Regions from separate parts of the Actinoplanes sp. NPDC049668 genome, predicted to be linked through region 2. Evidence: riboswitches for the same ligand, from Rfam matches in the RefSeq annotation. Region 2 holds a riboswitch; the other holds the start of a gene.

Region 1 (5,824 bases), on a different contig from region 2:
TACCTGCGGCGCCAGGCCGATTCCGCGTACGCCAGGGACCGGACCGGCTTCGACGCGTACGGCAGCCACTGGGCCGGCCCGTACGTCAGCACGAACCACTCCTGCCAGCACAGCGCGCTGGATCTGCTGAACGCGGCGCCTTAGCCGCGCAGGGCGGCCAGGACGGCGACGCCGAGCTTCTCCAGGTAGTCGTCGTCGATGGGGGTCCGGGCGACCGCGAGCCGCCAGTACAGCGGCCCGAGCATCAGGTCGACGGCCAGGTCGGTGTCGGTGCCCGCGGGCAGTTCGCCGCGGGCGACGGCCTGGCCGACGATCTTCTCGCCGACGGCCTGCTGGTGGGTGCGCAGCGCACCCTGCAGCGTCTCGGCGATCTTCGGGTTGCGGGCCGCCTCGGCCATCAGGTCGGGGATGATCTGCGACGCGATGCGGTGCCCGAGCGCCTTGCTGACGATGAACATCAGCAGTTGCAGATCGCCCGCGAAGCTTCCGGTGTCGGGCATCGGTACGCTACGCTCCGCTACCGCGGAGACGATCTCGAGAACCATCTCGAGCTTGTTGCTCCATCGGCGGTAGATTGCCGTCTTGCCGACACCCGCGCGGCGGGCGACCGCCTCGATGGAGAGCCGCCCGTAGCCGACCTCGGCCAGCTCGTTCATGACGGCATTCCGAATGGCCGCGGTGATGTCCCCGCGGAGCACCGCCGCTCCGGCGGGTGCACGTTTCGCTGTTGCCACGGTCTCACTATACGCCAGGACGCAACGGTTGCGTTCCGGCGCTTGGTCGGATAGTTTCGGGCCAGCGTCGATACGTTCCCGTTCCATCGCGCACACTTGTACCTGTGTCCCCGGACGATTCAGCCAGGCCCTCGGCCCCCACCGGATCAACCAGATCGGAGCGCCACCCCATGCCCCCTACGGCGGTCGCCGATTCCGACACCGGCCTCACGCTCAAGGAGCTGGCCCACAGGCACGGCCTTGGCGCCGCCGGCAAGCTGCCAGGCCTGCCCGACTACTCACGGCAGCTCTGGTCATACCGGCACTTCATCGCGTCGTACGCGAACGCCAAGGTCTCCTCGACCCTGGGCCGCACCAAGCTCGGCGCCATCTGGCAGGTACTGACGCCGCTGATCAACGCGGCCGTCTACTACGTGATCTTCGGTGTGCTCCTGGACACCCAGCGAGGCGTCGACAACTTCGTCGCGTACCTCTGCATCGGTGTCTTCATGTTCGGGTTCACCCAGTCCGTGGTGCAGGCCGGCATCCAGTCGATCAGCTCCAACATGGGCCTGATCCGGGCGCTGCACTTCCCCCGGGCGAGCCTTCCGCTGGCCATCACCATGGTCGAGATTCGCAACATGGTGGCCTCGATGGCCGTGCTCCTGGTCATCGTGCTGGGCTTCGGCGAGCCGATCACCTGGGAGTGGCTGCTGATCGTCCCGGCCTTCCTGCTTCAGTCGATCTTCAACGCGGGCCTGGCCATGTTTACGGCCCGGCTGGGCTCCAAGGTCGCCGACTTCAAGCAGCTGGTGCCGTTCCTCATGCGGATCTGGCTGTACGGCTCGGCCGTGCTCTACCCGGTGCAGCAGTTCACCGATCACCTGAGCGGCTGGAAGCTGGCCCTGGTCCAGGCGAACCCGCTGCTGATCTTCATCGAGCTCATGCGGCACGCGCTGATGGAGGACGTCACGCTGGCGGCCCCGGCCCCGGTGCTCTGGCTCCAGGCGATCGGCTGGACCGTGCTGGTCGGACTCGGCGGCTACATCTACTTCTGGCGCGGAGAGAAGGGTTACGGCCGTGGCTGACGACTCCGGCACCGACCGGCGCGAACCGACGGTCATCGTCGACGACGCACACGTGGTCTACCGGGTGCACCAGGCCGCGACGGCCGGCACCGGCAGCCCGCTGGCGAGCTTCAAGCGGATCGTCACCGGCACCAAGCCGGCCACGCTGCGCGAGGTGCACGCGATCAAGGGCGTCAGCTTCGTCGCGTACAAGGGCGAGGCCATCGGCCTGATCGGCACCAACGGCTCCGGCAAGTCGACCCTGCTGCGCGCGATCGCCGGGCTGCTCCCGGTCGAGCGCGGCGCGATCTACGCGGCCGGGCAGCCGTCGCTGCTCGGCGTCAACGCGGCCCTGATGAACGACCTGCCCGGCGAGCGCAACGTCGTGCTCGGCTGCCTGGCGATGGGCATGTCACCGGCGGACGTGAAGTCCCAGGTGAAGGACATCATCGAGTTCTCCGGGATCAACGAGCGCGGCGACTTCAGCTCGCTGCCGATGCGCACCTACTCGTCTGGCATGTCGGCGCGGCTGCGGTTCTCGATCGCGGCGGCGAAGAAGCACGACGTGCTGCTGATCGACGAGGCGCTGGCCACCGGTGACGCGAAGTTCCGCCGGCGCAGCGAGCAGCGGGTCCGCGACCTGCGGGCCGAGGCCGGCACGGTCTTCCTGGTCAGCCACAGCGAGCAGTCGATCCGGGACACCTGCGAGCGCAGCATCTGGCTCGAGTCGGGGCTGATCCGGGCGGACGGCCCGACCGAGGACGTGCTGAAGGAGTACGAGGCCTACGTCAAGCGGTAGGCCCCGCACCCCTGCGGCCGGCTAGCGCATCGAGAGATGCACGTGGTTGGTGTGATCGCTCGAGGGGTCGCCGTTGCCCCTCGAGTACGCCTTCCAGCCGCTGCTGGGCAGCCAGATCCGCTTGAACCAGATCACGTAGAGCACGCCCAGCCCGCTGGCGTTGTCGATGAAGTAGTCCGCCAGCCGGTTGCCGTACGTCCTGCTGCTGCCCGTGGCGACGCCGCCGAAGCCGTTCTTGTCGGCGGCGTAGTCGCAGGCCCGGCCCTTCGGATGCTCGCCGCTGTTCTGCTGGCGGAAGCAGGCGACGAAGCGGGTGAAGCCGTCCTTCTTCGCCTCCTTCATCGCGTGCAGGGTGCGCGCCGTGATGCAGCCGGAGGTGGTCGGGTCGTTGACGCTGCAGGACTGGTTCGGCAGCGACCCGTCGGAGTTGCGCGGCGCGGCCGCGGCCCGCAGGTTGCTGCCGCCGCCGCTACTGCTCCCGCCGCTGCTGCTCCCGCCGCTGGATTCGGCGCCGCCGGACGACTCGTCGACGCCGTTCGCCGCGTTGGCCGCCTTGAGAGCGCCCTCCGCCTGCGCCTTGCGCTTGGCCATGATCTCGACCTGGCGCTGCTGATCGCGGATCTCGGCGTCGATCGCGGTCTTCGCCCGCTGCTGCCGGACCCTGGCGTCCTTGAGATCACGCACCGCGCGGTCCTGCTTGACGGCGACCGTCTCGAGGATCTCCGCGCGGTCCAGCATGCTGCCGGTGGAGTCGGCGCTGAGCAGGGCGGTCATCGGCCCGAGGCGCCCGACCCGGTACGACTGCTGGACTATGTCGTCCAGCGCCGCCTGCCGGGGGCCGAGCTCGGTGTCGATCTCCTTGAGCTTGGCGATCAACTGCTGCTGGCGCGCCTTGGAGCGGGCCAGGGCCTCCTTGGCCTCGACGAAGCCCTTGGACGCCGCCTCGAGCTGCTGGATCAGGGACTTGGAGCCACCCTCGCCGTCGTCGCCAGAGTCGCCCGGCGCGGCTAGCGGCCGGGGCACGGCGGAGGCGGGGGACGGGGCGGCCAGCGCCAGCCCCGAGGTGGCGACGAGCGCCGTCAGCACGGCCGCTAATCGTCGGCGGGCAGGTTTGAGCCTCAAGTGCTTTCCTTCCGTCGGCCGCCGACCGGGTTAGCTGACGGGTTCGGGACGGAAGCGATCCCTACCGGTCCGTGCCTGTGACGCGGACCCGATTCACCCCATTACTCGGTTGGTTCCCCGGCTCGTCTTGCGACGATTAGGCGGCGGTCTCCGCGGAGACCGTGACGAACACTACCCATCGATGCTAAGAATCGACAGGTGTCGCACTTAGGGCAACAATGCCGCCACTCGGGGTAATTTTTCCGCGAGAACAATGCAGTGACTCACACCGATGGCCGACCCGTCGTTAACGACCAGCGTCATTACATCGAAATGTAACGGAAAGTCGTTGCGGGGTAACGCTTTTATGGCCGTCGTGGACACTGGCAGACGGCCCGTTGTCGGGTAAGCTGGCCGCCGGTTACTGCCAAGGAAGGCACCGCCCCCAAGGTGCCGGCAGTCCACCGCCTAATCGCCGCGAGGCGAACCGGGGAACCACACGCAGTAGTGGGGTGAATCCACTTAACCGTGGTAGGGATTGCTTCCGTCCCGAACCCGTCAGCTAACCCGGTCGGCGGCCACGCGGAAGGATTCTGAATGACGGCAAGACCCCGCCGGTGGCTGGTACTCGCCCTGGCACCGCTCGTCGCGGTCACGATGCTTCTCGTGCCCGCCGCTCCGGCAAGCGCCGACCCGGACGACAAGAAGAAGACGACGACCGCCGACGACGGCGACGACGACCCACTCCTCAACGAAGTGCTCGACTCCACCGGACGCCGGTTCGTAGCGGCGAAGTCCGCGGTCAAGAAGTCGACCAAGACGCAGCTCGGCCTGGCGCTGCGGGTCAAGGAAGCCGAGGCCCGCCGGGACGCCATGCTTCCCGAGGTCGGCGCCGTCGCGGCACAGCAGTACCGCACCGGTGGCATCTCCACCATGGGCTTCCTGCTGAACACGGACGGCCCGGAGGGCTTCCTCAAGAAGGCGGTCTCCCTCGAGGAGATCAGCGCACTCAACGACGGCAAGCTGCACGCGCTCTACCAGGCCATCGACGCCGTCAACACGGCCAAGGCCCGCCTCGACCAGGAGGTCAAGGCCCAGCAGCAGAACCTCGCCGCGATGACCAAGCAGAAGCAGGCGGCGGAGAAGGCCCTGGCCAAGGTCGGCGGCAACACCGTGACCGGCGGTTTCGTGCTCGCCAATTCGCCGGTGGCCGCCGCGGCGCCGCGTAACTCCGACGGCGAGTTCAGCCCCGAGTCGTGCAGCGTGAACGACCCGACGACCAGCGGCTGCATCACCCCGCGGACCTTCCACATGTACAAGGAAGTAAAGAAGGCGAACTTCAAGCGGTTCGTCGGCTGCCACCGTAACGGCGGCCCGTTCGAGCACCCGAAGGGCCGGGCCTGCGACTGGTCGCTGCAGAAGAGCGGCTTCTCGCCCTGGCACAACCAGGACACCCGGGAGTACGGCAACAACCTGATGGCGTTCCTGGTGCGCAACGCCGACAAGCTAGGCATTCTGTACGTCATCTGGAACAGGCAGATCTGGTTCCCGGCGACGGGCTGGAAGTCATACTCCGGACCGAGCGATCACACGGACCACGTGCACGTGTCGATGCTCTGATCCCCGCGCGGAAGAAAGCCCCCGTCCTTTCGGACGGGGGCTTTCTCTTCTGCCGAGGCCGTCGGTCAGTTGCTGCCGCCGGTGGCCCGCCGGACCGGGGCACGACCGAACGGCTGGTTCGGCTGCGGGCCGGTCGGCGGCGCCGGCGGGATGGTCAGCACGACCGGCTTCACCTGGGTGATGGTGACCTCCTTGCCGTGGTGCAGGAGGTCCAGCCGGGCCGAGCCGCCGCCGTTGCGCAGCGAGTAGGTGACCTCATCGGCCGTCACCGCCACCCGCAGCCGCAGGCCGCGCCAGAGCAGCGAGAACTCCAGCGCGTTGATCCGGCTCGGCAGGCGCGGCGCGAACGACAGCTGCCCGCCCGAGTCCCGCATGCCGCCCAGTCCCGCCACCAGTGCGATCCAGGAGCCGGCGAGCGACGCCACGTGCACGCCGTCGCGGGCGTTCTGGTGCAGGTCGTGCAGGTCCATCAGGGCGGCCTCGCCCAGGTAGTCGTGTGCCAGCTCGAGGTGGCCCACCTCCGC
Region 2 (5,824 bases):
GTCGTGCTCTTCCTGCCGGAGATCCCGCTCGCCCAGCGGTCGGCGCAGCAGCAGCGCGCCGACGACGCCGCGGCCGCGGCCGCCTGCAACGGCGTGCCGGGCGAGGTCGGCGCCGGCCCCAACGCGGAGATCAAAAGCTCTTATTGACGACGGACCCACGACCATCGGGTACGGGCGCAGCACGCGCTCGTACCCTTTGTCGTATGGCAGTCGTGAAGATCAACGCAATCGAGGTGCCCGAGGGCGCCGGCCCGGAGCTGGAGCAGCGGTTCGCCGCGCGCCAGGGCGCGGTGGAGAACGCCGAGGGCTTCCTCGGCTTCGAACTGCTGCGCCCGGTCGGCGGCGAGACCCGGTACTTCGTGTACACCCGCTGGGAGACCGAGGAGCACTTCCAGGCCTGGTCCGCGGGATCGGGCCGCGCGGCACACGCCGGCGAGCGCGCCCGCCCCGTCGCCTCGGGCGCCAGCCTGCTGGAGTTCGAGGTGGTCCAGCGCGTGTCGAAGTAGTTCGTCAGCCCTCCGCGTTGCGGGCGGCCGCCGCGATCAGCCGCTCGGCGACCGCCCGGCGGTCCATGCCGAGGCGCTGCGCGGTCTCCCGCAGCACGTCGTAGGCCTCCTGCACGCCGCATCCGCGCTGCGCGATGATCACGCCGGCCGCCCGGTCGACGGTGGCGCCCTCGCTCAGCCCCTCGCGCCGGCGCAGCTCGCCGAGCAGCACCTCGGCCTGGTTGACCACCGCCATGGTGGTCAGCAGCAGGTCAGGGGCGATCCCGCCCGGCTGACCGACGAAGAGGCTCAGCGAGCCGACCGAGGTGCGCTGCACGTCGAGCGGGAACGACACGACGCCGCACACCCCCTCGGCGCGGGCGCACTCGGCGAGCTCGGGCCAGCGCGGGTCGGACTGCAGCTCGCCCGCGGTGACCAGCACGCGGTTGCGGGCGGCCTCGAGGCCCGGGCCGTTCCCGGTGTCGTACTGCCGGTCGTCCAGGGCCTTCGCCCGGGCGCTGGAGGCGGCCAGCATGAGCGGGCCGCCCTCGCCGATCAGCGCCACCGAGCAGCGCAGCACGCCGGGGACGGCGGCGGCCACGAAGGCGGCGAGGCGGTCCAGTGCCTGCGGCACGTCGTCGGCGCCGAGGATGCGGACGGAGAGCTCGTGCAGCAGCCCGGCGAGCTCCACCGGATGCGGTCCGGCGGACAGGCCGTCGCCCGGCCGGACCACCGGGACGAGATCGACGACGGGGGTCTCGGGCACCACCAGCTCGCCGGTCACGGCCCCGGCCGCCGACCCGGACTTCGCGGGCAGGGGTACGCGACCACGACTCACGGCGCGGGTCTGGCCGACAGGATTTCCCGGGGTGCCGGAGGCCGGCGGAACGCGATGCGAGGCGAGCCGCCCGGAGCTCCGTTGCGGGGCTGACATTTGCCCGATATTGCCATGCGCATCGGCGAACACGAAAGTCGTGTCCACTACCGAGTGCCCATCGGGGCGGTACGGTCCGCCCTCCCGCGGCGCACCGGGAGCGGATCCGAGCCGCTCGCCGCGGCCGCGCGAGGGCGGACGCGGGGCGCCCCGGCGGCGGCTTCCCGGCGTCGCGGCGGCGCGCTGATCGGCATGGTCGTGGGCCATGGAGATCAACTACCCGAAATCCGGCCGTACCGAACCCCGCGCGGAAAACAAATGCGCCGCCCCCGGAACCCAGGAGCGGCGCAGATGAAGATGTCGGTGCGCAGGTCGCCTCTCGGCGAAAGGCTCAACGCGGCTCCAGCCGAACGGTATTCCGCGAAGGCAAAGGGTGAGGCCCGGGGACACTGATCGCACCGACATCCAACCCAACCGTCGGCGGGGTGCGGTGATTCCGGTAGCCGTTGTGACCCAGACCACACCCGCGACGACTCCCTCAGAAGTCCTGGGTGAGCCGGGACGGATCGATCTCACGGCCGGGATGCCGGGCCAGGTACTCGGTCTCGAGCTCGGCCGTGCGCCGCAGATGCGTCGCCAGCGCCGCCTCAGGTGCGTGCCGCAGCGCGTCGAGCCGGGTCCGGTGCAGGCTGGCCAGCTCCCGCAGCAGGTCGTCGTCCGCCAGGCCCGCGGGATCGATGCCGGTCTCGAAGACGACGGGCGCGTCGTCGTCGGGGCCGAGCCGGGTGTCCGTCATGACGCCACCTGCCTTGATTCGCGGAACGTGCCTACGCAACCCGGTTGCCCGATCATCATGCCGCCAAACCCGCGCCGGTACGCTGAGCGACATGAGGAGGCTGTGGACCCCCGCGTGGATCGCGCGCCACGCCCTCGCCCTGGTGCTCGTCGCCGGATTCCTGGGCCTGGGCTGGTGGCAGTTCAGCCGGGCCACCGGCGGCAACGCGATCAGCTGGGGCTACACCTTCGAATGGCCGGTGTTCGCCGCGTTCGTCGTCTTCCTGTGGTTCCGCGAGGTCCAGCAGGAGCGCCGCGCGGGCCGCGCGGCGGCGCAGGACGCGCCGGAGCCGAAGCCGGACGCGCAGGGCGAGCAGCCGGTCACGGTGCGCCGCCCGGTCCGGGTTCCGGTGGCCGGGGCGGCACCCGCCGACGACGACCCCGAGCTGGCGGCGTACAACGAGTACCTGAGCTGGCTGGCCGCACACCCCGGTGCCCGGCCCGGCGACTATCCCGGACGCCGCACCAAGACCAGTTGAACCAAAGGACGTGGATCGTGCAGGGAGCCCTCACCCGCTACCGGATCATCGCCTGGATCGTCGGCGTGGTCCTGATCGTGCTCGTCGTGATCGGCATGCCGCTGAAGTACATCGGCGACGACGACACGGTGGTCGCCGCCGTCGGGCCGTTCCACGGCTTCCTGTACATGCTCTACCTGGCCGCCACGTTCGACCTGAGCCGCCGCGTGGGGTGGCCGCTGCGGCGGATGCTGCTCGTGATGCTGGCCGGCACGGTCCCGTTCTTCTCGTTCTGGGCCGAACGGGTCGTCACGCACAAGTGGGCCGTCGAGGGTGTTGAAGCCCCACCGGTCATGGCAGAGTAGGTAAAAGTCACTCTGCGAATCGGCCTTGTCGCCGCCCGCTATCCGGATCATTCCGATGTTTGTGATCATTGGCGCAAGTCACTCTTCTGGCTCTTGTGTTAATGCCGCGCGCCGATAAGTTAATGCGGTTGGTCCGGTCCGCAGCCACTCCCCTCGGTGGCGCCGGCCAGCGCCGTCGAATCCTCGTCGGCGGAAATGGGACGGCCCCGATCCCCCAGGGTCACCGCTTCCGCCACGACGAACCGGGGAACCACCGAGCAGCATCGGGGTGAATCCGCGCAAGCGGTAGGGCCTTCTTCCCGCCCGAATCCGTCAGCTAACCCGGTAGGCGGCCAAGCGGAAGAAAGGCCACGTACCGTTGCCACACGCCCGAACCAGGCTCCGCGCGCTGGCGGTCGCCGTCCTGGCGATCGCGATCACCGGCACCTCCGCGACCGCGGCTCACGCGGAACCGTCGAAGGCCGAGCTGACCAAGAAGATCGACAAGGCGTCCGACCAGCTCGAGGACGTCGTCGAGTCGTACAACAAGATGAAGATCAGCCTGAAGAAGACCAAGGCTGACGAGAAGCAGCTCATCGCGTCGCTCGGGCCCGCCAAGGTGGCCCTGGTGACGGCGAACGCGCAGATGAAGTCCATCGCGTCGTCGGCCTACAAGATCGGCAACGTCGGCACGATGAACGTCATGCTCGAAGGCAGCGACGACCTCATCGCCCGGATGAGCATCCTCGAGCAGATCTCCCGTAGCCGCAGCCGGGACGTCGCGAAGTACACCGACGCGACGCAGAACTTCACCGAGCGGCAGACGGCCCTCAAGGCGACCCAGGACAAGCAGGCCGCCGAGTTGAAGGAGCTGTCGGACCGCCAGAAGAAGATCGAGGGCGACCTCAAGAAGCTCTACGCGATGCGCACCGCCGCGTTCGGCTCGGCGACCGAGTCCGGCAGCAGGTACACGGGACCCATCCCGAACATCGCGGGCTCGGCCGGCAAGGCGGTGACGTTCGCCTTCAACGCCATCGGCGTGATGTACGACTACGGCGCCGACGGCCCGAACGGCTACGACTGCTCCGGCCTGACCTCCGCCGCCTGGCGGGCGGCCGGCAAGTCGCTGCCGCACAACGCCGCGGCGCAGTACAGCGCGACCGCCAGGATCAGCAAGTCCGACCTCAAGGCGGGCGACCTGGTCTTCTACCGCAGCAACGGCCACGTCGGCATCTACGTCGGCGGCGGCCAGATCATCGACGCCTCCCGAGCGGGCCAGCCCGTGAAGAAGCGGTCGATCAACATCATGACCCCGAACGGCTACGGCCGGGTCACCTGAGCGGGTCAGGAACAGCGAAAGGCCGGCGCCCCCTCGGGGGTGCCGGCCTTCTTCGTGATCGTGGGCTGGTGTCGCCTTCGGTTACGCGGCCTGCAGGCCCTCGGCCCGGGCCAGCTCGCGCAGCCGGCCGAGCGCCTGGATCTCGAGCTGGCGGATCCGCTCGCGGGAGAGCGAGAAGCGCGACGCCACCTCGGTCAGCGAGTGCTCGCGGCCGTCCTCGAGGCCGTACCGGGCGCGCATGATGCCCGCCGACCGGTCGTCGAGGTGGTTCAGCAGGCCCTCGATGCGCTGACGCTCCAGCGCGGTCAGGACGATCTCCTCCGGCGACGGAGCGTCGCTGTCGGCGACGAGGTCGCCGAGGTTCGTGTCGCCGTCGTCGCCCACCGGGGTGTCCAGCGACACGGTGTCCTGGGCCCAGCGGGTCAGCTCGGTGACGCGCTCGACCGTCACGCCCAGCGCGGCGGCGACCTGCGCCGGCTCCGGGTCGGCGCCGAGCTCGCGGACGAGCTGGCGGGTGACGTTGCGCATCCGGTTGACGTCCTCGACCAGGTGCACGGGCAGGCGCACGGTGCGCTCCTGCTGGGCGATCGCCCGGCTGATCGCCTGGCGGACCCACCACGTGGCGTAGGTCGAGAACTTGTAGCCGCGCTCGTAGTCGAACTTCTCGACGGCGCGGACGAGGCCGGTGTTGCCCTCCTGGATGAGGTCCAGCATCGGCATGCCCGAGCGCACGTAGCGACGCGCGATCGACACGACGAGTCGCAGGTTCGCGCGGATGAAGAGATCCTTCGCCCGCTTACCCTCGGTGGCCAGTCGCTCCAGTTCCTCCCGGCTCACGCCGCGACGGAGCTCGCCGCTGTCGAGCAGGTGCTCGGCGTAGAGCCCGGCCTCGATTGCCTTGGAGAGGTCGACCTCCCGGGCAGCATCCAACAGCGGCGTCCGGGAGATCTCGTGCAGGTAGACTCCGACGAGGTCGCGCTCCTCGGCGACCTGGTCGGTCCGCATCACGGTGTTCTTCTCCACGTTGCCCACGGTCCCCTCGTTGCCTTCACTAACCCTGTTACGGGCAATACCTGCGTCCATCAGCCTTCCCCGTAACGTCCGCTGCTCGTGCTTTGCGGTGCGGACACCTACATGAACAGAAGACGGCGTGTACTGATTCCGGCTGGTGGTTCGAAAGTGTCACGAATGTCTGAGTGTCACCTGAGAGCCGCATGCATACTTACTGAGGAAGGCCCTCTCAGAGGCATTCGGAGCCGCACCCGGCGTGGATGCGTCGATACGCGCAATACCCTCGCGCCTACTACATGACACCATCGGCCCCTCATTCGTCACAGCGACGGGCATCACGCGTCTCCCTGCGATGCTCGTCACTACCCAGTACGGCCGGGTAGCCAAATGGGTTCACATCCTGCATCGACAGGTTGTCGCCGGGCCTGAAGCAAATGCACACGGCAAAAGATCCCGCCGCTGCTCGGACCGGGACCAAC

What was found. Region 2 has a riboswitch for cyclic di-AMP ahead of ACIBSW_RS31385 (NlpC/P60 family protein). Riboswitches for the same ligand answer to the same signal wherever they lie in the genome.
Region 1: it holds a riboswitch for cyclic di-AMP, as region 2 does, so the genes downstream of both, ACIBSW_RS26155 (hypothetical protein) here and ACIBSW_RS31385 (NlpC/P60 family protein) in region 2, are expected to answer to the same signal.

Annotation. Positions count from the first base shown of each region.
Region 1 covers NZ_JBITLR010000006.1:327,486-333,309, reverse strand. The annotation lists gene ACIBSW_RS26175 (glycoside hydrolase family 76 protein) at 1-144, shown strand, start outside; gene ACIBSW_RS26170 (TetR/AcrR family transcriptional regulator) at 141-734, opposite strand; gene ACIBSW_RS26165 (ABC transporter permease) at 905-1,801, shown strand; gene ACIBSW_RS26160 (ABC transporter ATP-binding protein) at 1,794-2,579, shown strand; gene ACIBSW_RS26155 (hypothetical protein) at 2,601-3,665, opposite strand; cyclic di-AMP (ydaO/yuaA leader) riboswitch at 3,705-3,854, opposite strand; cyclic di-AMP (ydaO/yuaA leader) riboswitch at 4,136-4,274, shown strand; gene ACIBSW_RS26150 (hypothetical protein) at 4,278-5,300, shown strand; gene ACIBSW_RS26145 (glycoside hydrolase family 65 protein) at 5,366-5,824, opposite strand, start outside.
Region 2 covers NZ_JBITLR010000008.1:93,630-99,453, forward strand. The annotation lists gene ACIBSW_RS31355 (MDR family MFS transporter) at 1-147, shown strand, start outside; gene ACIBSW_RS31360 (antibiotic biosynthesis monooxygenase) at 204-506, shown strand; gene ACIBSW_RS31365 (ANTAR domain-containing protein) at 511-1,323, opposite strand; gene ACIBSW_RS31370 (DUF6158 family protein) at 1,898-2,155, opposite strand; gene ACIBSW_RS31375 (hypothetical protein) at 2,247-2,672, shown strand; gene ACIBSW_RS31380 (DUF3817 domain-containing protein) at 2,690-3,016, shown strand; cyclic di-AMP (ydaO/yuaA leader) riboswitch at 3,237-3,362, shown strand; gene ACIBSW_RS31385 (NlpC/P60 family protein) at 3,375-4,334, shown strand; gene ACIBSW_RS31390 (sigma-70 family RNA polymerase sigma factor) at 4,416-5,417, opposite strand.